DNA from 4 places in the Paenibacillus graminis genome. Region 2 is predicted to be linked to each of the others. Evidence: riboswitches for the same ligand, from Rfam matches in the RefSeq annotation. Region 2 holds a riboswitch; each other region holds the start of a gene.
What was found. Region 2 has a riboswitch for cyclic di-AMP ahead of PGRAT_RS02970 (hypothetical protein). Riboswitches for the same ligand answer to the same signal wherever they lie in the genome.

Region 1: it holds a riboswitch for cyclic di-AMP, as region 2 does, so the genes downstream of both, PGRAT_RS00140 (resuscitation-promoting factor) here and PGRAT_RS02970 (hypothetical protein) in region 2, are expected to answer to the same signal.
Region 3: it holds a riboswitch for cyclic di-AMP, as region 2 does, so the genes downstream of both, PGRAT_RS00505 (C40 family peptidase) here and PGRAT_RS02970 (hypothetical protein) in region 2, are expected to answer to the same signal.
Region 4: it holds a riboswitch for cyclic di-AMP, as region 2 does, so the genes downstream of both, PGRAT_RS16105 (APC family permease) here and PGRAT_RS02970 (hypothetical protein) in region 2, are expected to answer to the same signal.

Annotation. Positions count from the first base shown of each region.
Region 1 covers NZ_CP009287.1:24,648-32,246, forward strand. The annotation lists gene PGRAT_RS00115 (tRNA1(Val) (adenine(37)-N6)-methyltransferase) at 1-637, shown strand, start outside; gene rsmI (16S rRNA (cytidine(1402)-2'-O)-methyltransferase) at 634-1,530, shown strand; gene PGRAT_RS00125 (AbrB/MazE/SpoVT family DNA-binding domain-containing protein) at 2,135-2,389, opposite strand; gene PGRAT_RS00130 (HD domain-containing protein) at 2,697-3,980, shown strand; gene PGRAT_RS00135 (TatD family hydrolase) at 4,035-4,805, shown strand; cyclic di-AMP (ydaO/yuaA leader) riboswitch at 5,005-5,220, shown strand; gene PGRAT_RS00140 (resuscitation-promoting factor) at 5,511-6,671, shown strand; gene rnmV (ribonuclease M5) at 6,852-7,403, shown strand; gene rsmA (16S rRNA (adenine(1518)-N(6)/adenine(1519)-N(6))-dimethyltransferase RsmA) at 7,400-7,599, shown strand, end outside.
Region 2 covers NZ_CP009287.1:666,463-674,061, reverse strand. The annotation lists gene PGRAT_RS03005 (CHAD domain-containing protein) at 1-592, shown strand, start outside; gene PGRAT_RS03000 (thioredoxin family protein) at 826-1,161, opposite strand; gene PGRAT_RS02995 (MerR family transcriptional regulator) at 1,200-1,562, opposite strand; gene PGRAT_RS02990 (ThuA domain-containing protein) at 1,760-2,395, opposite strand; gene PGRAT_RS02985 (SDR family NAD(P)-dependent oxidoreductase) at 2,429-3,151, opposite strand; gene ytxJ (bacillithiol system redox-active protein YtxJ) at 3,377-3,703, shown strand; gene PGRAT_RS02975 (glutaredoxin family protein) at 3,700-3,942, shown strand; cyclic di-AMP (ydaO/yuaA leader) riboswitch at 4,459-4,628, shown strand; gene PGRAT_RS02970 (hypothetical protein) at 4,744-5,256, shown strand; gene PGRAT_RS02965 (hypothetical protein) at 5,285-5,737, shown strand; gene PGRAT_RS02960 (O-antigen ligase family protein) at 5,766-7,599, opposite strand, start outside.
Region 3 covers NZ_CP009287.1:101,496-109,094, forward strand. The annotation lists gene motA (flagellar motor stator protein MotA) at 1-237, opposite strand, end outside; gene PGRAT_RS00485 (hypothetical protein) at 439-732, shown strand; gene PGRAT_RS00490 (4a-hydroxytetrahydrobiopterin dehydratase) at 966-1,253, shown strand; gene PGRAT_RS00495 (c-type cytochrome) at 1,383-1,739, opposite strand; gene PGRAT_RS00500 (GNAT family N-acetyltransferase) at 1,835-2,320, opposite strand; gene PGRAT_RS00505 (C40 family peptidase) at 2,585-3,076, opposite strand; cyclic di-AMP (ydaO/yuaA leader) riboswitch at 3,082-3,224, opposite strand; gene PGRAT_RS00510 (C40 family peptidase) at 3,610-4,038, opposite strand; cyclic di-AMP (ydaO/yuaA leader) riboswitch at 4,096-4,233, opposite strand; gene PGRAT_RS00515 (hypothetical protein) at 4,450-5,280, opposite strand; gene PGRAT_RS00520 (M1 family metallopeptidase) at 5,292-7,304, opposite strand; gene PGRAT_RS00525 (YwhD family protein) at 7,409-7,599, shown strand, end outside.
Region 4 covers NZ_CP009287.1:3,846,526-3,854,124, forward strand. The annotation lists gene PGRAT_RS16090 (FecCD family ABC transporter permease) at 1-164, opposite strand, end outside; gene PGRAT_RS16095 (FecCD family ABC transporter permease) at 161-1,219, opposite strand; gene PGRAT_RS16100 (ABC transporter substrate-binding protein) at 1,435-2,472, opposite strand; gene PGRAT_RS16105 (APC family permease) at 2,686-4,503, opposite strand; cyclic di-AMP (ydaO/yuaA leader) riboswitch at 4,630-4,787, opposite strand; gene PGRAT_RS16110 (disulfide oxidoreductase) at 5,016-5,447, opposite strand; gene PGRAT_RS16115 (DsbA family protein) at 5,447-6,202, opposite strand; gene PGRAT_RS16120 (ATP-binding protein) at 6,296-7,599, opposite strand, start outside.

The DNA of each region.
Region 1 (7,599 bases), 640 kb from region 2:
CTTCGCCAGTGTTCCACCTCGGGGCAGAGTACTTGATTTATGTACAGGCAACGGCGTGATCCCAATGCTGCTGACCACACGGACCAAGGCTTCTATAGAAGGTATCGAAATCCAGCCCCGTCTGGCGGATATGGCCCGCCGAAGCGTATTAATGAATAACCTTACGGAACGGGTAACCATCCATGAGGGGGATTTGCGTGAGCTGCACCTTACAGCAGGATACGGTGTATACGATGCCATATCCGTCAATCCTCCTTACATGCCGCTGAACGGAAGCGATCTTAAGCTGAATAGCCATCAGGCTATGGCCCGCCATGAGCTGGGCTGTACCCTGGAGGAAGTGATTCAGGCCTGTGTCCGGCTGGTCCGTACTGGCGGCAAGGTAAGTATGGTCCACAAACCACAGCGTCTGGTGGATATCATCAGTCTAATGAGACAATATAGACTTGAACCCAAGCTGATCCGTTTTGTTCATCCGCGTGCCCATTTGGAGGCCAATATGGTGTTGATTGAAGCTGCCCGTGACGGCAAGCCTGAAGCGCGTTTGCAGCCCCCGCTGATCGTATATAATGAGGACAATCAATATTGTCCGGAAATTCTGGATATCTACTATGGAGCTAAAGAGGGTAAATTATGACAATCTTGTGTCAAAGCAGCTTTCAAAATAAGAATCAGCAAGCAGGAACTGGCTCATTGTATCTGGTGGGGACCCCCATTGGCAATTTGGAGGATATGACCTACCGCGCTGTCCGTACCTTGCAGGAATGTGAGATTATTGCCGCCGAGGATACGCGGATGACCCGCAAATTACTCAGTCACTTTGAAATCACACCATCGATGCTGTTCAGCTATCATGAGCATAACAAGGCCGCGAGCGGGCCCGAACTGATACGCTATATAATAGAAGGTAAAAATTTGGCACTCGTCAGCGATGCCGGCCTGCCGGCCATTTCTGACCCTGGAGCCGACCTCGTGGCGCTAGCGGTCAGCCACGGCATTCCCGTGATTCCGATCCCTGGAGCCAACGCAGCATTGTCTGCTTTGATTGCTTCCGGTTTGCCCACAACCAGCTTCACTTTCATTGGTTTTCTGCCCAGGGAGCGTAAAGATATCCGTAGTGTGCTGTCAGGTCTTCGTTCCGCGCAAGGGACCTTATTGTTCTATGAATCACCGCACCGCGTGTCTAAAACATTAGCCCACCTGCAGGAGGCATTCGGCAACCGTCGGATTGTACTCGCCCGTGAGCTGACTAAGCGTTATGAGGAATTTCTTCGCGGCACTATTGAGGAGTGCCTGGTCTGGCTGTCGGAGCATCCACCGCTGGGGGAGTATGTGATCGTGCTGGAGGGTGAAAGCAAGGAGGAGGCTGAGCTTGCTGAATCCTCATGGTGGCGTGAACTGAGTATCGAGGAGCATGTAACCCACTATGAAACTTCCGGGCTGGCCCGTAAGGACGCTATGAAAAAAGCTGCGTCGGATCGCGGCTTGGCCAAACGTGATATTTATAATGCTCTTCTGGAGAAGGAATAAGCAACATATTCAAGAGATAACTGCACATTATACATTTGCTTCGACTTCTATCTGGTATGAAATAACTGTATAGAATGCAGATATCCAAATCTACCAATGCTAAGTGGGTTGAGCCCAGTGTGACTTGTTACGCGTAGTCAAGCGATTCCCAACGGGAGAGCGCTCCAATGCACCTGAAACCGCTCACCCGCCAGTAACCAGCGAGCACCAACGTCACAGGAAAGTGCTGCTGTAGAGCGATTCACGCAGGTAGAGCGGCTTCTGCGCCCCTCGTTGCCCGTGAGCGCCTTGCGCAGCTGCCATAGAAGCGCGAAGCCTATGGCGGAACCCTTCTCATGACAAGGCCCCGAGGGCTTGCCCGAAAAAGGGCCGGTCCTCCGCCAACCGCTGCTTCCTTACGCGCATCCCCACAGTTAGACAAGCTTCCGGGTGTCCAGAGGGCGGGAGCCCTTGGGGCCCTCCCTGTAGGGAGGGTTTGGGAGGGGAAAAACCTTGGGAGGGTAAAAACGCATAAAAAATACCCCCCGCAAACACGGGAGGCCAAGGAGATATAAAAAAGGTTAGAATTAACAATTGGATTAGTTCCTATTATAACCGATTTGTTTTAATTTGTCACAGGGGTAGGGATGGCAGAAATACAATCGTGACAAACAATTTTTCCTTTGAAGTAGGTTACATTCTCAGCATTGCCGCAGAAGATGCAAGCAGGCTCGTATTTTTTCAGCATGATCCGCTCACCGTCCACGTAAATTTCGAGCGCATCTTTTTCTCCAATGCCCAGTGTGCGGCGCAATTCGATTGGAATAACAACCCGTCCTAGCTCGTCGACTTTTCTTACAATTCCTGTTGATTTCATCATTTCAATCGTTGCTCCTCTCAATGTTCAAAAGCGTCATTATTCGACATTGTTCACCGTTTTATGATACTTATAATACCAACCATTCCCAAAACAGTCAACCTTTTTTGTGGTTAATTTTAAGGGGATTTTGAAAAAAAACTTTTGTACCGCTTATAATCAACTCAAATGACAAGAAAAAGGCCTGAAAAGGAATTTGTCGATTTGTAAATCGTTAAAACGCCATCATTCGACAAAGTACGACAATATATACTATTATAACCGTTATTTCAACCGATTCCTAATCCTAAAATTTGAAGGAGTTGATTTTATGAAGCAGCTGCTGACAGAAGAAAAGGTTTTTAAAGACCCGGTTCACAATTATATTCATGTCCAGGACACCATGATCTGGCGATTAATCAATACCATGGAATTTCAGCGTCTGCGGCGGATCCGCCAGCTCGGCACTTCTTATCTGACTTTTCATGGAGCGGAGCACAGCCGTTTTTCCCATTCATTGGGTGTCTATGAAATTACGCGGAGAATCATCTCCCAATTTGAACGCAGCGGTTATAAGGATTGGATGCCGGAGGAAAGTCTGCTGACTTTATGTGCAGCGCTCCTGCATGATTTGGGGCATGGCCCCTTCTCCCATTCTATAGAAGAAGCTTTTGAAATGAATCATGAGGACTGGACCTGCAGAATCATACAGGAGAACACGGAAATTACAGCAATTTTACGCGAAGTAGGCGAGGATTTCCCTCAAAAGGTTGCATCTGTGATTGCCAAAACGTATGAACATGAGATCGTTGTCAACCTGGTGTCAGGCCCTCTGGATGCAGATCGTATGGATTATTTGCTGCGGGATGCGTATTATACTGGGGTGAACTATGGGACGATCGATATTGACCGTATTCTGAGAATGCTGCGACCCTATAATGGCCGTGTTGTCGTAAAAGAATCGGGTATGCACGCCATTGAGGATTACTTGATGTCACGTTACCAGATGTATTGGCAGGTTTATTTCCATCCCGTTACGCGCAGCTCGGAAATTATTTTAAGGCAGATTTTCCGGAGGGCGAAAGAGCTTTTCCAGGAGGGGTACTCTTTCCGGTTTATGATCAATCCGCTCAGCGATTTATTCGGTGGAGAGATTAATGTAGAACAATATTTACTCCTGGACGAGGCTTTGGTTCAGACAGCCTTTATGCAGTGGACGCTGGAAGACGATAACATACTGGCTAACTTATGCAGCCGTTTTATTCATCGTAAACTGTATAAATATGTGGAGATGGACCATCTTGATTCAGAGACCATTGACGAAATCCGCCGCAGTTTTGCCGGTGCCGGACTGCATCCGGATTATGACCTGGAAATCGATTATCCGACAGATCTGCCTTACGATGTTTTCCGTCCGGGAGAGGGGTTTGACAGCAAGCAGATTTTGCTGCTTGACCGCCATGACAAGCTGCGTGAAATCTCTGAGGTATCTGATATAGTGCGCTCGATCAGCGGCATCCACCGGGGCAGGTATCACCTGTATTTTCCGCAGGATAAGCTGCAGGAGGCACTGACCCGGCTTCCTGGTTCCATTGGCGAGATCTTTGCAAAATAATACAAAAATTTCTGGAATTCATCATAGAAATCAATCCTGAAAGGATGGTATTGCATGCGCTTATTCGACACACATACTCATCTGGATGCCCCACAATTCGACGACGATCGTGAGGAGGTCATTGCCCGCGCGTTAGAGGCTGGAGTCACCAAGATGATTAACATTGGATTTAACCGGGATACGATTCCAACGACAATGAAATTGGCAGAGACTTATGATTATATTTATGCAGCTGTCGGCTGGCATCCCGTAGACGCTATTGACATGAAAGAGGGGGATATGGACTGGATCGCTTCCCTGTGCAGCCATAAAAAGGTGGTGGCCATTGGAGAAATCGGACTGGATTATTATTGGGATACATCCCCAAAAGAGGTACAGCACGAGGTATTCCGCAAACAGATCGGTTTGGCCCGTGAACTAAAAATGCCTATCTGTATTCATAATCGGGATGCCCACGAGGATGTAATCCGGATATTGCGTGAAGAGAAGGCGAATGAAATCGGCGGTGTGATGCACTCCTTCTCCGGCAGCTGGGAAACGGCCAAAATGTGTCTTGATTTGGGCTTTCATTTGTCCTTCGGGGGACCTGTAACTTTTAAGAATGCGAGGGTGCCAAAAGAGGTGCTCGCTCAGACTCCAATGGACCGGCTTTTGATCGAAACTGACTCCCCATATTTGACGCCGCACCCCTTCCGCGGGAAGCGAAATGAGAGTGCTTATGTGAAGCTTGTGGCTGAGGCTGCTGCGGAAATAAAAGGGATTGATTTACAGGAATTAGCTGAAATTACGTATGCGAACGCCCTGGAACGATTTGGAATTGTCTGAAAACGGGAGAAAATGCGGTGAAAAAAGAAGTATAGCCGATATATTAAACTTTTTTAACATAAAAACAGCTGATTATTACAATATTTTAATCATTTTTTTGCGTAAACGTGGTTGAATGCTCCTTTACAACATGCATCAAAACAGGATATCATCTTTTCAGTGAAGTGAGCTGTTGTTACTGTGACAGTCACCAAATTCATGGATCGTCTCGCTGAGTCTCCGTATGGAGAACGGGGGAACCAATGATGCTCTGCCGCATAGTGCACACAGAAATGCCGCAGACGTTATTTGATTTCTTTACGTGGTCTTTGGGGTGAATTTGAGGGCAACCGCCGTGAGCGGGTGACCTGAGATAGGGCGTCTCTCTTATGCCCGAACCCGACAGCTAACCCCGTAAGCGCAAGTAAGAGAGGAAACCTCGTGCATAAACATTCCCGCGTATTCTGACACCCGGAGAGCCACGAAAGAGTCCTCTGTGAACTCTTTTCGGGCTTTTTTTGTTTTTGAATAATGCGGATGTTCCCGGCATACTGTTATATAACAGGTATCTGGAGTAGCTATGCCGAGCAGGCGATCCATGAGCAGGAAACGCTAAAGCAATGCGGGCGTATCCTGTGCAATCTCAAACCTAGTTTCGTCAGAAGTGATGAAGTCACCTTTGTTATACAACTTGGACGACGGGGCTATGTAAGGAGGATGGAGAGAGTGGGCGTATTCCAACCAGAAGTATCCCATGATTCGCAATCATCCAGCAGGTCTTTCGCATTTCGGTGGAAGCAAGTGAATTCTCGCGTACTTTCGCTTGCAGGCGCGGCCTCAATTGTTATCGCGCTGGTAATTCTGCTGTACGTACACGGTCAAAGCATTAAAGAAATAACTTTAGTAATAGACGGGAAGGTACAAACGCTTGAGACGCGGGATGCGCTGCTCGGCGATGTGCTGGCCAAGGAACAAATTTCGCTGCAGCCGCATGATGCTTTATCTATTGGCCTTAGTGATGAAATAAAGGACGGAGACCGTGTCGTCATCAACCGTGCGCAGGCGATTAAGATCACTACGGATGGGACCACCAAAACGTTGTACACGACCGAAGATACAATCGGTCAGGCGATTGACAAACTGGGCATTGGCCTGGAAAGCTATGACAAGATTTACCCTTCGCTAGGCACCGCAGTTTCTGCAGACATGGAAGTCAAAATTGTTCGGGTTAACAAGCAAGTGGTACAGCGGACAACAGCTTTGCCTTTCCGAGTCATTAAAACCGCAGACCCCTCCCTGACCAAGGGAACGGTGAGAGTTGCACAAGCGGGCAAACCGGGCGTAATGATCCAGCACATCGAGAAAATCTACCGAGATGGCGAGCTGGCATCCATGCGTATGGTCGGCAAGGAAGTACAGGCGGTCACCAAAGACAAAATCATTGCCATTGGTACCAAACCGCTTCCCAAAGCTGTTGTAGCCACTACCGTAACTTCTAAATCAACAACAACTTCTAAAACATCCAAAGTGAGCGCAAAAAGCAACAATGTTGCCAGTAAAGCAGGCGTAGATTTTGAGTACAAGAAAATTATCAGAAATGTATCCATGACGGCCTATTCATCGGAAGAGCCTGGTATTGGCAACCGTACGGCTTCCGGCACACGCGTAACGGAAGGCCGGACCATTGCTGTGGATCCGAGCGTAATCCCTATCGGCTGGTGGGTGTACATTGAGGGACTTGGGTTTCGCCGTGCAGAGGATACCGGCGGTGCCATTAAAGGCAACAAGGTGGATGTGTATTATGATTCACTGAGCCATGCCCGTAACTTTGGCCGGAAATCACGCACGATCTATGTGATAGGGCCTGTGAAGCCAGAACTGAACTAAGTGGCAGATACTTTGCAAATTAGCGGTTTATAGGATATAGTGAGGGTAGCACTTAAGGAATTCTCAGGAATCTGAACGTGAAATTACAGAGCTGCCGCTCATCACTTATACATTCTTTAGCCAAAAGGAAGGGGAGCGAATCCTCTTCTTTTTGCGTTGCAGAGTAAGGAGTACAAAAAAATGATCAAAGAATTAATCGTTGTGGAAGGCAAAAGCGACACCGTTGCCATAAAACGGGCTGTTGAGGCCGATACTATCGAGACCGGCGGATCGGCAGTCGACCGCAAAGTCATCGCCAAGATAGCGCTCGCTATGGAACGCAGAGGGGTCATTATACTTACTGATCCTGACCATGCCGGTGAACGGATCCGGAAGATCGTCTCTTCCAAGGTGCCGGGCTGCAAGCATGCGTTTATCCCCGAGAAGGATGCTACCCGAAAAGGGGATATTGGTGTGGAAAATGCCTCACCGGAGGCAATCCGCCATGCGCTTAAGCATGTGCATACCTCTTTTGAGGGTGCACCGGCCCTGATTGGGTTAGAAGACCTTATGGCTGCAGGGATGATGGTGCATCCACGGGCAGCAGAACGGAGAATGGCGCTTGGCAATCTGCTCGGGATCGGCTACTGCAACGGCAAGCAATTATACAAGCGGCTGGCGATGTTCGGCATTACACGGGAGGAATTTTCGATTGCTCTCGCGCAAATTGATCAGGGAGGCATTACCTCATGAGCGGCAACAACAATATCTCATCCCCGGCACGCACCAAGGAAATCATTCAGCGGTACGGGTTCTCATTCAAGAAAAGCCTGGGCCAGAACTTTCTGATTGACCAGAATATTCTGGATAAGATTGTGGATGCTGCAGGCCTGGATCAAGCTGCCGGTGCATTGGAGATTGGACCCGGCATTGGCGCTTTGACCGAAAG
Region 2 (7,599 bases):
ACATAATCAGGCCAAGGAAGCCGGAGAGGCCAAAACCGCCAAACTGCTGAAGGCTGTCATCCGGCATCAAAAGGATAAGCGGAAAAAGTACCGCAAGAAGCTGGCAGCCGGGCTGCCCAAGCTGAGCGGCAAAGCGCTGAACGAGCAGTGGGAGGCCTTTCTTAGCCGTGATCTCGAAGCACTGGCGTCTAAAAGGGATGCGAATGTCGTCATGCGCGAGCTGGAGGTCGCATTCGAGCAGAAGAAAAAGGCCTGCAAAACCCTCTTCAAGGGTCCCGGGGCCGAATCTAAGGAGTCCTTCGACGCACTGCATGAGCTGCGGATCGCCGCTAAGGAACTGCGGTATACCGCCAGTGCCGCTAGCTTTGCGCTGAGCCAGAAATTCCATGCCCACGAAGACATTTATAAAGAGATTCAGGAACAGCTTGGCATCATTAACGATAAACGGGTATGGCTGGAAATTCTCCAATCCATCGGACGCGAGGAGCTGGGGGCCGGCCGCAAGGTCTGGGCTGCATTTACAGACAGCCTCAGTGCTGAAGTCCTTGAAGCGCTGCACCACAATGAGGTCGTCCAGTTTCCCGGCACTTGAGATTTTTTCATTTCGGGCCAACTCGTAACTGCCGGAAATGCTTGGACTTCCATTGCTCACTTTTTTAGTTTGGTCCCTATTTTATGCAGAAAAAGGAGGAAGCCAGCACCAGGCGGCTTCCTCCTTTTTTTGTCATTACGCCAGAAGTGATGATCCTCACCCTAATTCCCTTCAAAACAACGGCACTTTTGACGTTGTTTATGCTCCGCCAGGTGCCGCCAGGGTTGCTGTCTTTACCGGCTGTTCACGGCGGCAAAGCGGTCCAGCACACCCTGATAGGCTGATTTCGGCCGCAGGCCTACCAGCTTTTCCATAGGCTGTCCCCCGTTGTATACAATCACGGTAGGCAGGCCCATGACTCCTGCTTCTGCAGCCAGCTCCGGCAGAACATCACAATTCACTTTAAGAATCGTGACATTGCTGCCATACTCCTCATCCAGCTCCTCCAGGACCGGCAGAAGCGTCTGGCAAGGCGGGCACCAAGGCGCGCCGTAATCTACCAGTACAGTCCCTCCTTCGCGCAGCCGCATCCGCAGCGTATCGGCATGTTCCGTATTTACAACAGCCATCGTTAATTCCTCCTCCACCTATTCTGTATCGTTTCAGGTCATTCTGATTCCTTCTGCTCCTGCTGAATGGAAGCAATCCTCTCCTCCAGATTTGACTTGATCTGGTTCAGCTGCAGCAGCTGGCGTTCAATATCCTCCAGCTTGCTGCGGTACAGCGGCATTACTTCCGCACAAAAGGCCTCTTTTTTCATCAGTACACAATTTAAAAAACCGGCGATTTCCTCCGTCGATAAACCCAGATTCAAATACAGCTTGATCGTCTCCACCGTCTCCACGGCAAGCGGCGAATACTCGCGGTATCCATTGGCCTTACGGAGCGGGGTAATCAGACCCTGACGCTCATAATATCGCAGTGACCGGATGCTAACACCCGTCCGTTCTGCAAGCTCACCTATTTTCATGGCATGTTCTCCCCGGGGTTCATGAGAAATGGTCTGATCATAGTATAAACCCTGACACCAGTGTCAGGGTCAAGACTTTTTTATTCATCTTTTTGCGCGCAGCGGCTGCAAAAGCAAGAATCCGGCTGCAGCCTAAGGCTTCATCCGGATTCTTCACAATTCTGCTTATGTTATGCACTTCGCCGCATGGGCAAGAGCTACAGCAGTCCTGCTGCCCATAGACCGCCTCTCCTAATCATCTGCCGGAAGGGTCCGACCGAAAAGGAAGGAAGATGGTGGCCTGGCATGAGATATACAACACGCCCTTGACCGAATGCATGACACCAGGCTGCCGCCCGCATCGCACCCCCATGCAGATACTCTGCCAGTATTGTCGTTTCAAAATGCGGCTGCATGTCAAAATAATACGGCTCGTCCTCGATCACAAAGTCAGTGATGCCCTCCATAATGGGATGCCCGGCTGCGGAGACCGTCATGTGAAGCGAAGTGTACGCCGGATGGTGGGTAAAGCGGGCTCCTAGCATCACACCCAGCTCCTGGTTCCGCTGCAGCGAGATTCCATTATGCACCACCAGCAGTCCGCCGCCGCTTGCCACGTAAGAGAGCAGACTGCCGCTTTGTTCAGGAGCTATTTTGTGATCCGAAAATTCTGTATACGCTATCACAAGCTTGTAGTCCGATAAGCTGTCCTTACTCAGCAGACGGTAATCTTCGGTGGATTTCACCTGCAGTTCTCCGGCCAACAGCTCCTCAAATACGCGGTCCACACCGGCAAACGGATGATACTTCACCTCCGTATAGCTTCCAAGCGCAAGTGCCTTGAACTCTCCCATTTCCATTCACACCTTTCTTCCGGAAAAATTGTACTACCAGGGCCATGGTTCCCCTTGAAAATCAAGAAAAACCGGCTCCTTCCCCATATGTGCCTTGTGATCCTCCACAATACTCATAATTTTGCTCGCGGATTCTTCAGGCGGTATAGGCGCTGCCTCATTTTTCTCGCCGCTCATATAGGACTGCAGCCAGCCAGGATGGAAGACCATGACCTGGCCCCCCATCACCCGCAGATGATTATGCATCAGGGAAGACTGCATATTAAGCGCTGCCTTAGACATACAATAACCGTACATGTTAATCCGCTGGTTACGGCTGATACTGCCGGCTTCAGAGGATATGTTCACAATTAACTTTTGTTTCCCCTGCAGCAGAAGGCCCATCAGAGCATTGCTGACCCGCAGGGAACCAAGCGTATTGACATTATAAATGTGCGCCATCGCCGTGTCATCCATATCCACCAGTATGGTGGCATCGTCCGCCCGGTCAATCACTCCGGCATTGTTGATAATCAGATCCAGATGACCCGTGCATCCGGCAATGCTGCGTGCTGCACGCTTTACGCTTTCGCTGCTGCCGATATCCAGCGGAATCAGATTCAAATGGTCCTGATATTGTGCCTGCAGCGCTTCCAGGGCGTGAGATTCCTCAAGGTACTGCCCGGCGAACACCTTATATTTATTCTCCAAAAGCCAGCGCACAAGGAAAAATCCAAGTCCCCGGTCAGCACCAGTAACACAAGCGACCCTTTTCATGAATTTGGACACTCCTTCAACTTAAGAATCATACACTTGTTACCGCTATCATCCCATACACATTAGCATGGCACTTGGCTTTTTTCAACGTCCTGCACTGGACTGTCCGGATCGGCAGCACGGCGGATTCTTTCTTTTGACTTAATTTTTAACTATGTTACAATCAGAAATATCATTGTTAACAACCGAATTGTTAGCAAACTAAAAATCTCAGGAGGGATTCCAATGTCCATAGCACAAATTCACAGTGTCGACGAATTGCATCAATACATTGCACAGCCCGGTAAAAAGCTGCTGTTCAAGCACAGCACCACCTGCCCGATCAGCGCCAAGGCCAATGAAGAATTCCGGGCCTATGTCCAAAGCTCCGGCACCCCTGCAGCCGTGGTCCATGTGATTGAAGACCGTCCAGTCTCCAACCAGATCGCCGAGGACTTCGGCATCAAACATGAGTCTCCGCAAATTTTCCTGCTCGAAGACGGCGAGGTCCGCTGGAACACTTCCCATTGGAAGATCACCCGGGATGCCATTCAGGAAGCTGTGAACCTATGAGCCAACCTGTCATTATCTATTCAACCGCAAACTGCAGTGACTGCAACCAAGTGAAGCAACTGATGAAGGAACAGGGCGTTCCTTTTGAAGTAAGAGATGTTATGACCAGCACGGCTTATCAGGAAGAGGTGGAGAAGCTCGGTTTCATGGGTGTTCCCGTTACAGTATCGGGAGCTCATGCCGTCAAAGGCTTCAATCTGCCTGAGCTTAAGGAGCTTATTTCAGCAGCAGCCCGGTAATGCGCCGGAGCTTCTTTGGGCCAGCAGAGCTGGCGTAAAGAAGACCGGCGGGGCTTTTCCATGGAAGCTGATTCAGGTCCTTTCGGGGGATTCAGGAATGATTTGGGCCTGAATCCCCTTTTTTGCTGCCGATGAAACCTGCACTTGATTAAATGCCGCAATTGCCAAAATAATGCTGGCGACCGCCGGTTTTGCTTCATGTAGCGCTTACTTTGCCTTCTGACTCTCTATTGCTCCGGATTACTCGTCTTTGGACCGCTTCACAGAAACCCGGCTGAACTTTGAAAATCCGGTCTTTTTGCCGAGGCTCAACGCTTCCAAGCCCCTTTTTTCATAAAAAATAAAAACCGGCGTGCGAATGAGATAATTGGCCGATAAACGGCAACATATATGGTTTTATCCGTTTATTTCCTGCGAATTCCGGGATTTCAACGTTAATTTACGCCGCATTTCCCTTTTTCTTTTTTACAAAGAACCGCATGAAAGAGTATGATTCGATTTGAACTTATTCATGAAAACCAATCAACGCTGAATTCCCGCCACGCGGGAAACGGGGGAACCACCAGGCCACAAGCCTACTTGGGGTGAATCCGAAGGGGACTGCACCCATGCAGTCTCACTAGGCAGGGCGACTCTCACCGCCCGAATCCGACAGCTAACTCCGTAAGCGTATAGAGAGAGAACTTGATCCGCCACGCTTTTGCGCCAGGTTTATTTCAGCCTGTTACCAGAGCCGCAGCAGAGGTCCTCCTCTGCCTGCGGCTTTTTGTGTGGAGATCAAGGAGAAGGAGGAAGTGAGCAATGGAGTCACGCCGGTTGTTGCGTATAGAAATATGGGTATTCGATGCTCCCTGGCCAGTAAGCCCCGGGCCGGATCAGGCCGGAAATTGCCGTTACGGCCTCCTGAAGCTGACCTGCCCGGCAGGGCATAGCTGGTCACAGGGACTGCTATGGGAAGAGAAGCGGGTTGACCTGATCCAATGGAGCAGCTTCCTGCGCAGTATCCGCCGCTGCCGCCTTGAGGAGGCGATACAAATTGTAGACCGCTTAGGTCCCCGGTGGGAGCAGTCTCAGCGGAATCTGGTATCGAATGCACTGCTGCATCTAAAAGCAAAGCTTCAAGGGAAATTTATTGATACGCAGGTTCAGACAGACTACTCTTATTACCACTCCGTGCTGGCTGCCGGCGGTAAATCAAGTGCGGGAAGAATGTACTATAGACCCTCACGAACACTGCAGCTCCAGCAGGCCTGGCCAGAGCCGGATCCGGCAGAACTCATTAACAAATCTATCGCTTATTATTCTATTCTATAGTTTCTTATTCAGAAAGGACTGTGAGAACATGCCCGATCCCTTATCACGCACGTCGGCTTCAACAGCCGGATTTGCCGAGTATATTGAGAAGTACAGCGGGAATATCTACATGCTCAGCAGGCTGCTGCTCGGGCAGGGGGCCGAAGCAGAGGAGGCTGCGGTGAAGAGCTTCACGGAGCTTTATGAGCCGTATCTGCGTACAGGCTGTGACGCGCAGAGCTTCTCCCTCCAGGCCTACCGTGAATGCATCCGCTGTTGCTCCCGGATTGCCCAAGGCCGCAAGTCCCGTATTTCGGCCTGCCTGTCCTGGGAGGACCAGCTTGTGCATGCGCTCCGGTATGGCCTGCGCCTGTCCCTTACGGACATCAGTCTAATCCTCAGGATGAACCTGCCTGAGCTCAAGGCACAGATCCGGCAGATGCGCGAGCAACTGGCTGCACATGAAGCCGAAACGCCAACAGCCAGTTTATCCGTTGGATAAACTGGTGCGGCTTTTGACAGACTGTCCCTTATGATAATGGCTTCATTCCGGCAATTTGCTCGATCATACCCGCCTCTTGGGCATCGGCGGCAATTAGCTTATTATACACATCCTGATCCTCAGAGCTGTTCAGCTTTTTTAACCCGGCTAAATACCAGCGGGCCATCTCCCGGTTAACCGCATCCGAATAATTTTCGCCAAGTCCGCCCTTCAACGCAGCAACTGCGGCCTGGACATTTCCGGTGAGGTACTGCATTTTACCAAGTGCTAAGGTTGCGGTGGAAGAAAAAGCAGTTGTCTGATTGTTTGCTTCTCTCACAACTTGGCTATACGCCTCAATTCCCGTATTGAAGTTCGCCTTTGCATTGGCAGCGACCTGATCGACGACTGTGCTGTCAGAGCCCGGGGTGTTTAACAGATTCAGCCACTCTGTATAAATGGGTTGTCCCAACTCGTTAGACCGGACGATTAAGTCGTTATACCATCCAGCGCTCCACAAATCGCCCCGGCCGGCCAGATCGGCGTAACCGCCCGTGAAGCCCGTCTGGATGAAGTTCAAGGCCGTCTCTGTATCCCCTGTTATCTGCTTAACCTTACCCGCGCTCAGCGCAATCAGCGGCGTAACCGAGAAAGGCCGGCCCTGAAGCTGCCCGGAAGGCAATGTCTTCAAGAAGGCAATACCATCTACAACATCCTGGTAAGTGGTAAGGGCGGTCTGGAAGTACTCCTGTTGCTTAGCCTTGTCCTGTTGGAGGAGAGCCTGGACACCCAAACCAGATGCCCGGGTAATCAGCGGCTCGTACCAGTCAATATCCCAGATATACTTGTTCAGATTATCACGGTATACGGCATAAGCGCTCTCGCTCTTGCCCTGCAGATCATACAGAGCGATTTGCTGCTGCAGCATCTGCTTGTTGTTCGGCTCATCCTTTAGACCACGCTGCAGCACCGAAAGGGATTCTGCGGCAAATTGCTCGTTTTTGGTCTGGCTGTACACCTGATTATCAAGCACCGCCAGCAGGATCACTGATTCGGGATGTGAAGGCCGGATCTTCAGCGACTTCATCAGCGGAGCCTTAATCTCTTCATAAGATGTGCTGTATTGAGCAATGGCCTTCGCTTCGGCGAATGCGTTGGTGGAACTGATGCTGCGAAGTGAAACGATAAAGATTGCCAACGCGGCCGCGCAGGCCACGGCCAGATAACCGAGACGCAGTACAGACGAATTCCATCCGGCGGCGAGAGGTTTGGCCTCCATTGCAGCTGCCATTCCGCCAAGAGCGATGAATACGAGGATTCCCATGAAAGCATAACTCATATTAAAGTCCAGGATACTGTGTACCAGAATCGAAAGCGCAATAATCAGATAAAAGAAGCCGTTACCGTAATCATCTGTCCCCGCCCGCTTCATGTATCCTTTGGTATATTTGTAGAATACGAACAGGATAAACCCCATGAACACGATAAAGCCCAATATTCCAACCTCGATCAAATACTGCAAAAAGAAGTTGTGCGCCTGACGGCTGACATACGGGTTGTTCTGGTACTTCTCATACAGGGCGGCCCATCCGCCCCCGCCTACCCCAAGCACCGGATAATCCTTCGCTACCTTAAAAGCATCGCGGTAAAAAGTGATCCGCTCCAGCACACTGTGCTGCTCAAAGTTAATGTTCTCCAGGCGGGTTTCAATATTAGCCGGCAGAATACTCCGCGCGCTTGTACCAATCAGGAGCCACGCTGCAATAGCTACCACCGCTGTTGCTCCGATGGGCAGCCACAGATTAGCCAGCTTACGGGTAGACCAGTGCTCTAAGCGCTTCTCCAGCCGGGGAGCGGCAAAGTGTTGCACGGCCCAGCTTACA
Region 3 (7,599 bases), 560 kb from region 2:
AATGAGTTCTGATTTGCTGACCATTTTTTTCTTTACAAATATTAACTTGAACAATGAGGGGATTTTCTTGACTTCCGAGAACGGGAAAGCCATGAATATAGATGCTGCTGTACCCAGGAGGATAATTACATAAGCGGCAGGAGCATTTAAGGCATGCAGTGGAGCACCCTTAAGATACATCCCCCATACTATTGTAACCAGACCAAAAATCAAACCGATTATTGTTGAAATTTCCATTTATGCACCTCGTCCATGAGAATTAAGAAATGGCCTGACTGTACCGCATGTATCATCCATGAACAGCGGTGGGACATCTGCCTGACCAATCACGTATATTCTTATTTATCGACAGCATTCCCTTTTTTGTGAAGTCATTTTTTCGGCTATAATGAGTAGGGTAGGATATTATTCATCTGTGGAGAAAACGGAGTGATTGATGTGGGTGTGAAGCACGGCAGGGATTACAGTGAAATTCTGAGTGAGCTGACGGAAGCGGTAGGAAGAATTTCCGACGGGTATGTTTTTTTTGAAATGGAGCCCGAGGAGTGGCAGGGGCTGCCTCAGGAGTCGAAGCTGGAAGTCTGGGAAGCACTTGCTGAAGATCTGTTCTATGCCCTGGGCAATGAGCCGGTTATTGAGGTGGGCAGTGGAGTTGTGATCTATGACAAGGAGACACACCGGATTAATATTTTGCTTGGCGAAGAGGATCTGGCTTCAGTCCTTCTGGTCTAGGGGACAGGCAGCTGCGGGAGGGCGGTTTGCCCGCAGCCTGCGCAACATGGTAAAATTGATGGAGCCGAGTACTATTTGCTGGGATTTGTGAATACATTAAACCAAAAAAAACCTCATCCTGGCGCATCCCTTGGACTTTTATATAAGCTGAGGGATGTTTTGTTTCAAGCATTAACGCTACTGGTAAAAGAGTGCAGGGCTTTTGCTGTTAATTTAGTAAGGGAGGAAGAACATTGCAATTTATGGAAGAGGAGCTGCGGGAGCAGGTGAGCAAGCTGGAAGGATGGAAACTGGAGCAGGATACTCTGGTGCGCAAATACATGTTCAATGAATATATGAAGGGGATTGCTTTTGTGGACGAGGTGGCGGCTATATCGGAAGCATTCGAGCATCATCCGCATATTACAGTTGATTATAAAACGGTCTTCCTTCGCCTGTCTGCGGCAGAGGAGGAGGGGCTTACCGCACTTGATATCCGGCAGGCTCATGAATTTAACGAAGCCTTTGAGAAGAACCGTTAACCAGCCCCGATCGAACTGGTCCGAATGAGAGTTCATCATAACCCTTATATAAAAAAATGCCCTGCCTAGGATTAACATCATCCTTGCAAGGGCATTTTGTGCTCTTTCTTCTGTGAAGCGTAAGTAAAGCTACTTTTTCTCTGCGAGCCACATGGCTACATTAGCGATCTCCTCCGGGGCCAGCTTATCCTTGAAGGATGGCATTTGTCCGCGGCCTTTAGTCACAATGGTGAAGATCTCCCCGACATCATGCTTGCCGCCTTCCTGCTGCAGGCTGGGTCCTACACCACCCTGGAGCTGATCCCCATGGCAGGTAATGCAATTAGCCTTCACTATGGCCTCCGCACCCGCAGCATCCAGCTGTACTTCCGGCATGGTTGGCTTGTTCTCCTCAGCGACTTCGGCTTTGCCCGGCAAAGTAAACATTAAGACTACCGCAAAGGCACAGGCGGCAAAAAATAAACCGCTCATGATCCATTTCTGCATCTGCATCCGTCCCCTCCATGTAAGCTGCTTTCTACATTATACAAGAAGGTAAAGCGTTATCATAGCTTTTGTAACAAATAATTGACTGATTTGTGCTATTTATCATAGACCATACAGTAAAAAGGCTTGTCACCTGTTGGGGTCCGGCGTTCATAAGTATCAGTAATGGTAAATCCGCTTTTTTGATAAGCGCGAATGGCCCGTTGGTTCCACGTCAGCACCTCCAGATCAATTTCACGGTCGGGATAACGTTCCAGAGCCTCCTTGACGACAGCATTCATGAACAGATGCCCCATGCCATGTCCGCACAGATCCGGCCGCATGCCGATTCCAAGCCGGACTACACCTTCCATGGGGAAGAGCTGCGCGAAGCCGCAGAGCATGCCTTGACCGTTCACCACTGAGACATATTGCTCACTTCGAAGCCGGGGATCACCGAACTCAATGCCCAAAGCCTGCATCTGCTCCCAGGACATCCAGCCGTAAATGTTATACGGTGGCTTATAGACCCATTGGCATATTTCGGCAGCGTGGATAACATCCATAGGAACAGTGTAAAAGGTTGCGGGGGAACTAATCATCAGGTATCGGCCTCCCATCCAAAGTGAAACGTTATATCTTTAATTATATACATAACCTCCTTTTGGGACGCAAAAACTTTAAGAGAAGGTGAAGCCCTTGATCGCAGAATATTATTTTGGAAAATAGCGAAAATTAGGGGTTTTTGTGTTTGGCAAATAATGAGCAGGGTAAATATTTCTTGTAGGCAAAAGGCAAAAAAAAGCCCCCCTCCAGAATTTCGGCAAAAATCCTGGAGAAGAGCCTTTGGGAATTACAAATGCTGTTTATTGTACATCATCGTTGTCTTGGGAATCGGAAGCTACATTCTGATAAGCATCTGTGCTCATAATTCGTTTGGCGCCAACGTAGCGGTTGACGTAGTAGCTGTCATTCAAGGAGCTGACGGTTACACCACGTTTAGAAGATGCATGTGCGAATTTGCCTTCACCGACATAAATACCGACATGGGATACGCCATTGCCGCTTGTATTAAAGAATACGAGATCGCCCGGTCTGATGTTGTCACGCGATATTGCAGTTCCCATTTGGTACTGGGACCCGGACTGGTGAGGAAGGTTGATTCCGATCTTGTCAAAAACATACATCGTAAATCCGGAGCAATCAAACCCGTTAGTCGATATTCCGCCTGATACGTATTTCGTTCCGATAGCTTTGTCGATAACCTGATCCATTTTGGAGTCTGCGAAAGCGCTTCCTGCTCCTATGGTAAGGATAATGGAAAAACTCAGTAATGCTGCGGCCAGCTTCTTCTTCAAAAGTAAATACCCCTTCCAATTGCCTACGAGGTTAGCTTAAGGGTTCGGTTGAAGGTCCCCTATGACCCCTCTGTGAATAGGAGGTCAATTCACCCAAAATCGGTTCCCCCGTTTCCCTAATTATTAGGGAACTCGGCACAACTGTTGATTAGGATTAGCTTGCTGATCAATACATGACAAAATGTTTGTAAATTAAGTTTGAATAATTACAAAAATGTTACTATCAACTCACTGCGATAATTGTAACAAAGACAGAAGCTCTTGGCAATCATTTAAAGCATATTAATGCATATTTTTTCCGTTTGACGAGACAAAAATCTATTCTAAAGGCTCATTTTACGCGCTGCGTAAGCTTTATGGCAGAGTTTTTTGGAATATTTAGCAAAAAGGTGTTTCAAAGAACTCCGAAACGTGTAAAAGGGAGAATAAGGAAAAGAAAAACCCCGGAAATGATTACGGCAATAATCAGCTCCGGGTCCGTATAAGTTACATTTAGTTGTTAGAGGTAGCAATAATGAGGGGAATAACGTTTATCAATCGTAGGCAACAGCCTGATACGCTGTAGTGCTCATCACTCGTTTGGCGCCAACGTAGCGGTTGGCCCAGTAGGCTTGGCTCAGTGAAGTTATGGTCACGCCGCGTGAACTGGAGGATTGTGCGAATTTGCCATTGCCGACATAAATTCCAACATGGGAAACTCCCGATCCAAAAGTGTTAAAGAAGACGAGGTCGCCTGAACGCAAGTTGTTGCGGGATACAGAGGTTCCAACACTGAATTGAGCTTTGGAAGTGCGCGGCAGGGTAAGTCCGACATTTTTGAATACGTACCTGGTGAATCCGGAGCAGTCAAAACCGCTGGTGCTGGTGCCCCCGAATTTATAGGTGGTTCCGATTGTTTTTGCGATAACGGTGTCCATCTTGGAATCGGCGAAAGCGCTTCCGGCTCCCAATGTAAATACCATCACTAATCCAAGTGCTGCTGCGGTGCATTTCTTCTTGAAATTCTGACTTTTCAAATGATGTACTCCTTCCAAGGCCTGCGAGGTTAGCTTAAGGATTCGGTAGAAGGTCCCCTATGACCCCTCTAAAGCGAGATCAATTCACCCAAGATATGGTTCCCCCGCTTCCCGGTGCAGGGAATTTGGCGTTTTATGCACCAGAAGAGCGTGTGTTGACAAGTTTTAATGCTTAAGTTAAGTATGGTTGACAAGCTGTAACTTAAAGATTACAAATTTGTTACTAGTAGTACAGGCATCATTGTACCAGAGGATTTACAGTTTTGCAAATACTCTTCATCACTTTGTAACTCAAAAAAGAGTCCCGCTCCCAAAAAGGAGTAGCGACTCTTTTATTATGCCGGTTAAGCGGCACTATTATTGTGGAAATGTTTTACTGCCCCAGAGGTGGTACTGTGCGGCGATTCCCCACATTTTAAACAATGTAGTGGGAAGCGGGGAGAACTGGCGGAGCAGAAATGCCGGAAGTCCAGGACAGAGCAGCGCAGTTGCTCCGCAAACAAGCATCATCACCAGCCCGCATGCCCCCAGCACTAGGGACAGTCCTACAGATGGGACAATGACCTTCAGGCATACCATCAAGGATGGGAGTATTCCTGTTCCGGCCGTATAACCGAACTGCATGTAAAGCAACAGCTTTCGAATGAAGAATAGATACACAAGCCAAGCCAGAATATAAGGGGCCAGCTTCAGCAGCTGTCTATAGTCCAGAATCCCGCTTAGCAGCAGGTTGTACATTTTGGGAAGAAGCCAGTATAAAGGCAGGACCGCCAGCACCCATTCTATGAGACTGAACAGCATCACTGGAAGCCCGTACAGCCTCATGCCCGGAAAAAAGAACATACCACGCTCCCCTTTGCGCTCCTGATGCAGCTCATGGAGCAGCCCTGCGCGGATAAATGGGGAGAGCAGCAGCCTTGCTGCGCTCAGTGCCAGAAGCATCCAGAGCCAATGCTGAACCGCCGGGTCGTTACCCAGAGCGAATTGCCCCTCCACATAGTACAGCAGCCTGCCCATTCCGCTGCCTCCCGCATGCTGATCCGGGTAGCGCAGCAGCACGGGAACCACGGCGCTTTTGACAAACTTGTACATGATATAGCCCCAGAAAAGCCGGTAGATAAATAACAGGATCAAGATATAAAATTGCTCTTTCATGCTGCGCCAGCCGCGGCTTATCGATCTTTTCACAATCCTTCACCTCACCAGACAAGAGTTCCGAGCAGATTTTCAATCAGGTTGGTCATGCTGAGCGTCCAGCGTGAGAGCGTATCAGGTTCCAGTTCGGCGACTCTGAAATTGTTCAGATGTTTGCTCTCCAGCAGGACGGAGTGCTCCGGATCAATCTCTGCCGATAGGAGCGGCGCTTTGTAGGACAGCTGAAATGTCGTTTGCTTGTTTTCCCCATTCCAATATCTTTGAACGGTATATCCGTCCGCGAAGGTAAACTTTACCGGCACATCCCCGTACTGGCTGCCTCTATTGCTTACTGTAACTGAGGATTCATATCGGAGGCCTTCTTTGTCCGTTCCTGCTTTGCGGATAGTATTTGTAATATGATTTATAGCAAAATCAGGAGCGCCGCCACTGTATACATAATGTTCGAAATACGTTTGCCATGATTTTTTAGTCACCTTTTCCACCGTCCTTTGGAAATCTTGAGTTGACGGGTGACGGAAACGGTATTTGCGGGCATAAGCGGCCAAGATGGCATCCATCGTTTTGGTTCCGACCTGACGTTCAATGTCTTTCAGCACCAGCTTACCCCTAATGTAGATGTTGCGGGTATAGGCATCATCTCCGGTGTATTTCCAGGTCTCCAGGGTAAGCGGCTGCGCGGAGGGCACCAGACTGGCCTGAAGGGGGAGGTTGGACGCCACCCCATATTCCTGCTCCATTAGCCGGTCTTCCGCGTAGGAGGTGAAGCTCTCATCGAGCCAGGCCTCTTCAAATTCATTGCTGGCCACCATTCCATAAAAAAACTGATGCCCGATTTCATGGATAATGGTCCGCTCCAGCTGGGTTCCGGGCATATTTTCGGCTGCGCCGAAGGCGGTTATAAGTGTGGGGTACTCCATCCCGCCTGCGCCGCTTCCCTCCTTGGGAGGGACTACGATAGAAAGTGTGGAGTACGGATAAGGACCATACCATTTGCTGAATGTGTTCAGGGCAGCTTTGGCAGCCTGGAAATACCGTTCCTGCAAGTCCTTATGCAGCGGGTCCAAGTAGAGCTTGATCCTTACCCCGGGCACCTCGGGCGACGAGAAGGCCTCCTCTGCAACCACAAAGTCGGGGGAGGCAGCCCAGGCGAAGTCATGGACATCATCGGCATAGAATTTGTAGATTTTCTGGCCCTGCTTCAATTTGGCGGTCTTAACCGGAAAGCCGGTTGCGGCCACAGTGTAATTGGGGGGCACAGAAAGAGTAACATTATAGATCCCGAAATCGCTGTAGAATTCGGAGGTGCCGTGGTACTGATGCAGATTCCAGCCTTCCTGCTTCACACCCCGGGTGCCTGCAGGCTCATAGACACTAATTTTGGGGAACCATTGTCCAGCCATTACAAAATTACCTGAGACTCCCATACGGGCGAATATTTTAGGCATTTTGACTTCAAACTTCAGCTTGAGTGTGACACTTTCTCCGCCACTTACCGGCTGCGGAAGATGCACCTTAACCAGTGTTTTGTCATTCACGTTGCCATCGTCGGGCTGAACATACTGCAGCCGCTGCATGAGCGAGACGCCGTCACTGGTCCGCAAATCCGTCAGGGTCATGCTCCCGTAGCCATTCGCAGGCATAGTATCGCCGCGCAGCTTTCCCCCGGATTCTTTCATGAAGGTGGTATCTCCGGAGGCAAAGGCATTCGGATACAGGTGGAAGTAGAGGTCTTGTACCGGTTTTTGGCCGGGGTGGGTCCAGGTGACCGCTTCTGAAGCCATCAGCGACCCAGTTGAGGGGAGCAGCTGCGCGTCAAGGTGATATTCGGTCACCCGCTGGCTTAGGGCCTCTGATACGGGGAGCGGCCTGCTCTCAGGGAGAACGGGCTGAGGTGCTTTGATCTGTGCGGCTGCGGGGGACTTGGCCTCTTTGGGAGCAGCCGCAGTCTGAACGGCCGGGTTATGCCCTGAAAGAGCCCAGATTCCACCTCCCAAAAGCGTGAGAGTGGCCAGGGTCGCAAAGATGAGGGTGTACCTTAATGACAATGGCTTCATACTGTGATTCCTCCCGTGACAAGCATCTACGGGATGTATATGTTTGCATTCGCCGCATTATTAGCTAAAATTAAATTATTAGTGAAAGGGAAGGATGTGCACTTGTGGATAACAACCAACCAGAGGGAAAAAAACCGATGGCTCTGAATATCGTGAATGCCAAAAGCAAGCATAAGGGGTTCGGCGCAGGCTCCATCGATTTGAACAATGTATCGCCGGTCATTATTGACGGCGGTGAAGCCGTTATCGATATCGGTGCCATGCATGCCAAGAGTAAAGTGGAGAAGGGCATTAA
Region 4 (7,599 bases), 3.2 Mb from region 2:
TCTCCCAGCAGAGTATGTAGAACTTCTATTGGAGACAACCGGATGAGTCCGGTGTTCATACTGATAATGAACACAAATACTATTAGAACGGCCAGCAGAGATAATATGGCGGCGTCACGGGGTCGGCGCTTTTTCTGTACGGAAGACTGCTGGATACGGCTCATATCAGTCCCCCCTTGCGCTTGCTGGCCAAGTAAATGAAGAACGGTACCCCGATTACCGCAATCAAAGCGCCCAAAGGTGTCTCATAAGGCGCATTGATCAATCTGGCGGCAATATCCGCAAAGACAATCAGGACGCTTCCAAGCACGGCTGAGCAGGGAATAATCCAGCGGTAATCGACCCCGACGAGAAATCGTGTGATATGAGGGATAATCAATCCGACAAAAGCGATGGGCCCCACTGCGGATACCGCTGCTCCAGCGAGCACTACTACGATAAGTATACCGGTGGTCTGGACCAGCCGGGTTCTCTGCCCGAGGCCTGCCGCCACGTCCTTACCCAGACTGAGCAGGGTGATGGAACGCGAAATCATCATTGACCCTACAAGAGCTCCAGCAACCCAAGGAAACATGACCCCCAGCTGTGTCCAGCTTGTCCCCCCGATTCCTCCCGCCATCCAAAAAGCAATATCCTGCGAGAGATGGAACAAAATCGCAATGCCCTGACTGATGGCAAGCAGCAATGCGCTCACGGCAGCTCCGGCGAGTGTCAACCGCAGCGGGGTTAGTCCGCTATGCGACAACGAACCAATTCCGAAGACCAGAATTGACGCTGCTGCGGCACCGAGGAAACAATAGAGCATGATATACATGAAGGACAACGAGGGCGCAAAGGCAAAAGCCAATGCCAATCCCACACTTGCTCCAGCATTAAGTCCAAGCAATCCCGAATCTGCCAGCGGATTGCGTGTCATTCCCTGCATAATTGCACCGGCTACTGCAAAACAGGCACCGACCACTGCCCCCGCCAATGCCCGGGGAATCCTGAGTTCCCGGATCACCTGATGCTGCGGCAGCTGGGGATTAAAGCGGAATACCGCCTCCCATACAGAGGCCAGCTTGATATCCGCCGCACCAACCGAGACGGAAAGCGCCAGACCCATAAGGATAGCCCCAAGACCTGCCACCAGAATAACTGCAGCTGCAACAGGGCGGGATTTCAGCTGCTTCTCCCCTTCCGGATGAGCACGGGAGTTTGCGTGTGTGGATGTGACCATAAGTCGTCCCCTTACCAGGATAATTACTGAAATCTAAATGATAACAAATATCATTCTCATTATCGCAAATCTTCTGATGATGCACAAGCGTTCAATTTCCAAGCAGATTCTCTTACATTTTTTAAAAAAGGTGCAGAATCGCGTATCCGTGGATACAACGGCCTGCACCTTCAATACGCTTCGAAGGAAGCATGTCAACGAGCGTTTACGGATTTTTATTTCACCAGACTGCTCAATACATCGTCTATGGTTTTGGAGTTGGCGATCGCTCCGCTGTACAGCCAGCTGTGGTTGGAGGCAAATTGATGCACATTTCCAGCCTTAACGGCAGGAATGCCTTTCCAGATTGGACCGTTCAGAATTTCTGAACCTTCGGTTTTGTCGCTGTTAACCAGGAAGATATGATCTGCAGTGAGCTCTGCCAGTTTCTCAAGAGAAATCGGATTCCAGGTGGCTCTGGAAGCCGCAGGAATCTCTGTAACAAGATTAGGTAGCTTCAGGCCGAGGTCACCGTAGACTACCGCGCCGCTGCTGCGTGTTTCGTCTACAATATAGAAGTTCTTTTGAACAAGCCACAGGATCGCTACAGAATCATCTCCAATTACAGCGGAGATTTTGGTTTTGGCAGCGGCAGCTTTTTGATCATAAGCGGCTATCACCTGCTCAGCTTCGGCGCTCTTGTTCAGCAGTTCACCAATTTTAAGCAGAGACTTGCGCCAGTCTTTGCTGATCTCGTCGCCCAGCACATACGTAGGTGCGATCTTGTTCAACTGGTCATAGAGGCCATTCTCCACGCTGGATTCCGATTGAACAATATGAAAATCCGGTGCAAAGCCTGTTACTGCCTCCAGTGGAAGATCATAGCTGATCGTTGGCACATCCTTCAATTCAGCTGCCAGATAGTCCTGAATCCCGTTGGGCACCGACCATTGTGCAACCGGAGTTACCCCAAGCGCCACCAGATAATCTTCAAGATACGAAGCAAGCACACGCTGAGGATTAGCCGGAACGGTTACCTCATGCCCCATGGCATCGGTTACCGTTTTCTCTGCGGCTGGCGCGGCTGTTGCGGAAGGAGTTTCTGAAGCTGGTGCTGTAGCAGCATCCGTTGAAGCTGCGGGCGCATTGGCCGCTCCCCCTGTTGAATTGGTACTGCTATTATTGCCGCAGGCCGACAATACAAGCATTGCAGCCAACAATCCCGTTGAGACCAGCTTCATACGGCCTGCGCTTTTTAGGTTAACCGAAAACATGAATACCCCTCCTATATATGTATAATCTGAAATGGTCAAAAGTCTGGTTGCCATCGCCTTATCCCATTAAATGATATTGATTCTCATTCTCTATGTCAACATAAATATTTAAATTTTGCATATTTGCACGTTTTGACAAATGAACTCATTTATATATGTAAAAAGACTGCTCCCGGAATCCGGAAACAGTCTTAATGGTGGCAGCTACCCTGTCTATTTATGCAAATGATAAGGGACGGTTGCAACGACGATATCTTTTTGATTCATTAGATAAGAACGGATGAACAAGCTGGTCTGATTGTGCAGAACCGCCTGCCACCAATGCTTGGTGATAAACTGAGGGATGAGTACAGTAATATGGTCGGTTGAAGCAGTCTTCCACTCTACTGTATCTATGAATTTGACCAGCGGACGGAGAATACTGCGATAGCGGGAACGGAGAACAATCAGGCGCACGCCCGGATTCCATTCCTCCCATTTCTGCTCCATTTTGTTGATCTCTTCTTCATCAAAGCCTACATACACAGCCACCACATTATCCGTTAAGGACTTGGCATAGCTGATCGAATGCAGCACTGCGCGTGTTACACCGGCGACAGGTACGACCACTGTGCTTCCCTTGATGCAGGGTTTATCCGTTGCCGGACAAATCCGCAGCTGATCCGCAGTATTCAGGTAATGGTGGTGAATCCTGTGGAACACGAACATTACAATCGGCAGGAAGATAAAGGCCATCCAGACGCTGGAGAATTTGGTGATAATGAAGATTAAGGTAATGGTCAGAGTCGTAAGCATCCCCACCGTGTTCACGGCAAATTTATTCTGCCATCCTTTAGGTCTGGTTTTGTACCAATGCACCATCATCCCTAGTTGGGACAGCGTAAACGGAATGAAAACACCCACCGCATACAATGGAATCAAACTTTCCGTATTTCCGTGAAAGGCCGCGACCAGCAGAGCTGACAATACGCCCAAAAAGATAATGCCGTTCGAGAAGCCCAAGCGGTCACCGCGGACCATAAATGCATGAGGCAAATATTTGTCTTTGGCAAACATAAACGCCAGCAGCGGGAACGCCGAGTAGGCTGTATTCGCAGCCAGGAACAAAATGACAGCTGTGATCCCTTGTATGAAAAAGTACAAACCGCCGCGCCCAAACGTAGATTCGGCAATTTGCGAGACCACCGTAGCTTTTTCATCAGGCGTAATTCCATACCAGTAAGCCAGCAGCGTGATTCCCGTAAACATAATTCCCAGGATAAGCCCCATCATCATCAGGGTTTTGGCGGCATTTTTCTCCGCAGGCGCCTTGAAGTTCGGAATGGCGTTCGAGACAGCCTCTACCCCGGTCAGAGCCGAACAGCCCGAGCTGAAGGCCTTAAGCAGCAAAAACAAACTGACATTCGACACAGCCGCCCCGATTTCAGGAACATTTGCATGTGCTCCGCCGGTTGCATATTTGAATACCCCCGCAATGATCAATACGAAGATCGATACCACGAACAGATACACGGGAATCGCGATGAATGATGCAGATTCTGTTACCCCCCGCAGATTGACGATGGTCAAGAGCAGAATCACAGTAACAGCGATAAGTACGCTATGATTATGAAGACTTGGAAAAGCGGAGGTGATCGCATCCGTGCCCGCCGATGCACTGACCGCAACGGTCAAAATATAATCCACCAGCAAAGATCCTCCGGCGAGGAGTCCGGTTGGAACACCCAGATTGCTTTTGGCTACGATATACGCGCCACCGCCCTGCGGATAAGCAAAGATGGTCTGACGGTAGGATAAAATCAGTATAGCCAGCAGGCCCAATACGGCTAGTGCGATTGGCAATGAGTACCAGATAGCCGTGAAGCCTGCAGCCACCAGCACAATCAGGATTTGTTCCGTTCCGTAGGCTACAGACGAGAGCGCATCAGAAGACAGGACAGCCAGTGCTTTCACCTTGGATAACTTTTCATGATCGAGTTCGTTCGACTTCATCGGACGCCCGATCAATAGTCGTTTTACCTTGCTTACCATTGTAGTAACAGTTCCTCTCTTTGTTAGGTTGAAACGGTAATACCGTGCGCTGTTTTCATTGGTGGATTTTCATAAATGCAGGCACAAAAATAAGCATACGGAAATGATCCGCATGCTTACGCATCGTCATTATCCCACCATTGCTTACGAGGTTAGCTGGCGGATTCGGGCTGTGGTAGCCCTACGGTTGCAGCCCTTGCGGACCGCCCCGATTCACCCCTTTGGCCTTAGGCCAATGTTGGTTCCCCCGTTTTTCCATACGGAAAATTCAGCGCATATTCAACTTCTCACAAGGTCTAATGATAGTCTACAATGAGCCTTCCGTAAAGCGGTGAAAAAAATGAAAAAAGAATGAAAAAACATCCAAATTACGCAAAACAACGATGAGGGAACTCGCGATCTTTCATTCTCTGCGATTATCCCTTTATCACGTGTTTTTTCAAGGTTTTGATCGCTAATTGTGTCAGAAATTTCAGGATTAATTGAACCTCTTAATCCTGCTGCGATATTCTTTATTCTACGTTATCCTCTTTACGCCCGATCCAGAGCAAAATTGCGATTAGCGCAAAGGCAATTAAGGCTAACAAAGGGATCGTAATAAACCCGAAATAATTCAGATAGTCCTTGTTGCAGGGTACGCCAATTGTGCAGGGAAGCACCTTGCTGAGCGCCGGTATCTTCTGCTCTGCATAATGATAGATAGAAATGCACCCGCCAATGAGACTTAGGGGCAGCACATAGGGAATGATCTTTTTGTCATTCCGGTAGGTCGCAATGCCCAGCAGGATAAGCTGCGGGTACATAAAAATCCGCTGGAACCAGCATAACTTGCAGGGCTCGTACTTTAATACCTCACTTAGATACAAACTTCCCGCTACTGCGATAACAGACACAAACCAGGCCAAATAGAGACAGTGGCGTCTGCAGAATGTAGTGGCCTTCATCACTCGGCGCTCACAGCTTCGGAAGCGGACTTAATCTGAGCTTTAATAGCTTCCATATTGAAAGGCTCATCCACTTTGTGTCCATTAATGAATACACTAGGTGTAGAGGTTACACCGGTATCCTTGGCGGTGCTGATATCACTTTGCAGCTCACTTTCATAAGTTCGTTCCTGGATATCTTTGCGTAAAAGATCCAGATCGACAGGCAGCTTTTCCTTCTCCGCAAGACTCACCAGGAAGTCCTCCGTGGCCCACTCTGCATTCTCATCCCCCTGATTGGCGTAAAGCGCATCGTAGTAAGTCCAGAAAGCCTCATTGTTCTGATGATAGACTGATAATGCCGCCAGCGAAGCTGTTTCGGAATCCGGGCCGATAAAAGCCATATTTACAAAGTAGAAAGCTGCTTTATCCTGATTCACATACTCCTGCACAATCTGCGGCTTGATTACACCTGTAAACTGGGCGCAGGCCGGGCATTTGAAATCACCGAACTCGACGATTTTGACAGGGGCATCCTCTTTCCCCAGTCTTGGGAACTCACTGTAATTGAAATCAACCGCTTTGCCTGAATCTGCCGATGAAGAGGAATCCCTCGATGCCAACATGAAAAGTCCGACAAAAATTATCACCACAATTGCGACCGTACTAATAATTAGAATTCTCGTTTTCTGTTTCTGCTGCTCCAGCTCAGCCCTGCGTTTCTCAGCTTTACTTAGCCCGGAAACCATGACATTGTTTGTTTTAGATTTGCCCAAAAGAGAGTTCCTTTCTGTCCTGGAGGGACTGTTGTGAGGAATCATATTCTTTAAAATTATATAATTAAAACTCTCCGCTTGGCAAACCTTCGTTCAACCCGCTTCCGACTTCTCCCGCTTCTCCCGGATTCCCTGTTCATTGGAATTTCCTACCGCCGGGAAGGTGTCCATAAGCTGCAGCGGGATCTTAAAAAAGAAGTCCGTCCCCCCGTCCCTTGCCTTTTCCGTCCAGATGCTTCCATCCATAAGCTCAACAAGCTTTTTGCAGATCGCCAGCCCTAAGCCAGTTCCCTGGTACTTGCGGTTATGCGAAGCATCCACCTGCGAGAAGGGCTGAAACAACAGCTTCAACTTGTCCGGTGCAATCCCGATTCCTGTGTCACTGACTCTGAACAGCAGTCCCAGGGAAGCCCCCTCTTTGCTGTAGGTTTCAAGAGCAACTGTTATGCCTCCCTCATGAGTAAACTTAACTGCATTGCCAATCAGATTCACCAGAATCTGGCGGATCCGCGCACTGTCCCCGATTAATTGTTCAGGAATGGACGGGGCGATCTCAAGGGTCAATGCAAGCCCTTTGTGGCTCGCCGCAACCGTGAACAGATTTATGCATTCCCGCAGCAATGCAGGAAGCTTGAACGGCGATTTTACCAGCAGCATGTTCTCGGCTTCAAGACGGGAAATATCGAGCACATCGTTCATCACATTCAGCAATGCAAGACTGCTCGTATTTTGCAGCTTCAACAATTCCTGATGCCCGGGTGCCGTGATTTCCTCCGCGAGCAGTTGGTTGATGCCAATAATGCCATTAAGCGGTGTCCGGATTTCATGACTCATTGTAGCCAGGAATTCACTTTTCATCCGCGCAGCGCTTTCGGCCGCATTTTTGGCGATCAGAAGCTCCTGCTGTTGTTCAGCCAGAGCCGTAATGTCTTCAGCGATAATGTACACGTAAGTTTCTTTGTCGTTAACCAGCGGAAAAACGGTCGTACTGCATATCAGCCTGGCCCCGCTTTTGGTTTTGACGGTCAATTCCAGCTTTCCGGACTGTCCCCGCGCAGCGCGTTTAACGGCTGCTTTGAGGGCCAGTTCATCCCCGGTGCTGAACAACACATTTTTGTAGTCACTCAGTTCCTCTTGTCCGTAACCTGTTGTCTGCCGGAGTGAGGGATTGGCGCTGATCACCTTTTTGCGCACAGGGTCGATACACACTACCATATCAGGGCTGAACTCGAATAAAGCCGTGTAGCGCTGCTCATTAAATTGTGCTGTGAACAGCACCTGCTTCCTGTCTTTGTACATAAGTCCAAGCACAACGGCCACTACCAGCAGGAACGTGCAGGCAAGAATCATTCCCAGCATTGAATCATTCAGAAGCGGAGTCCGGCCCATATAAATAT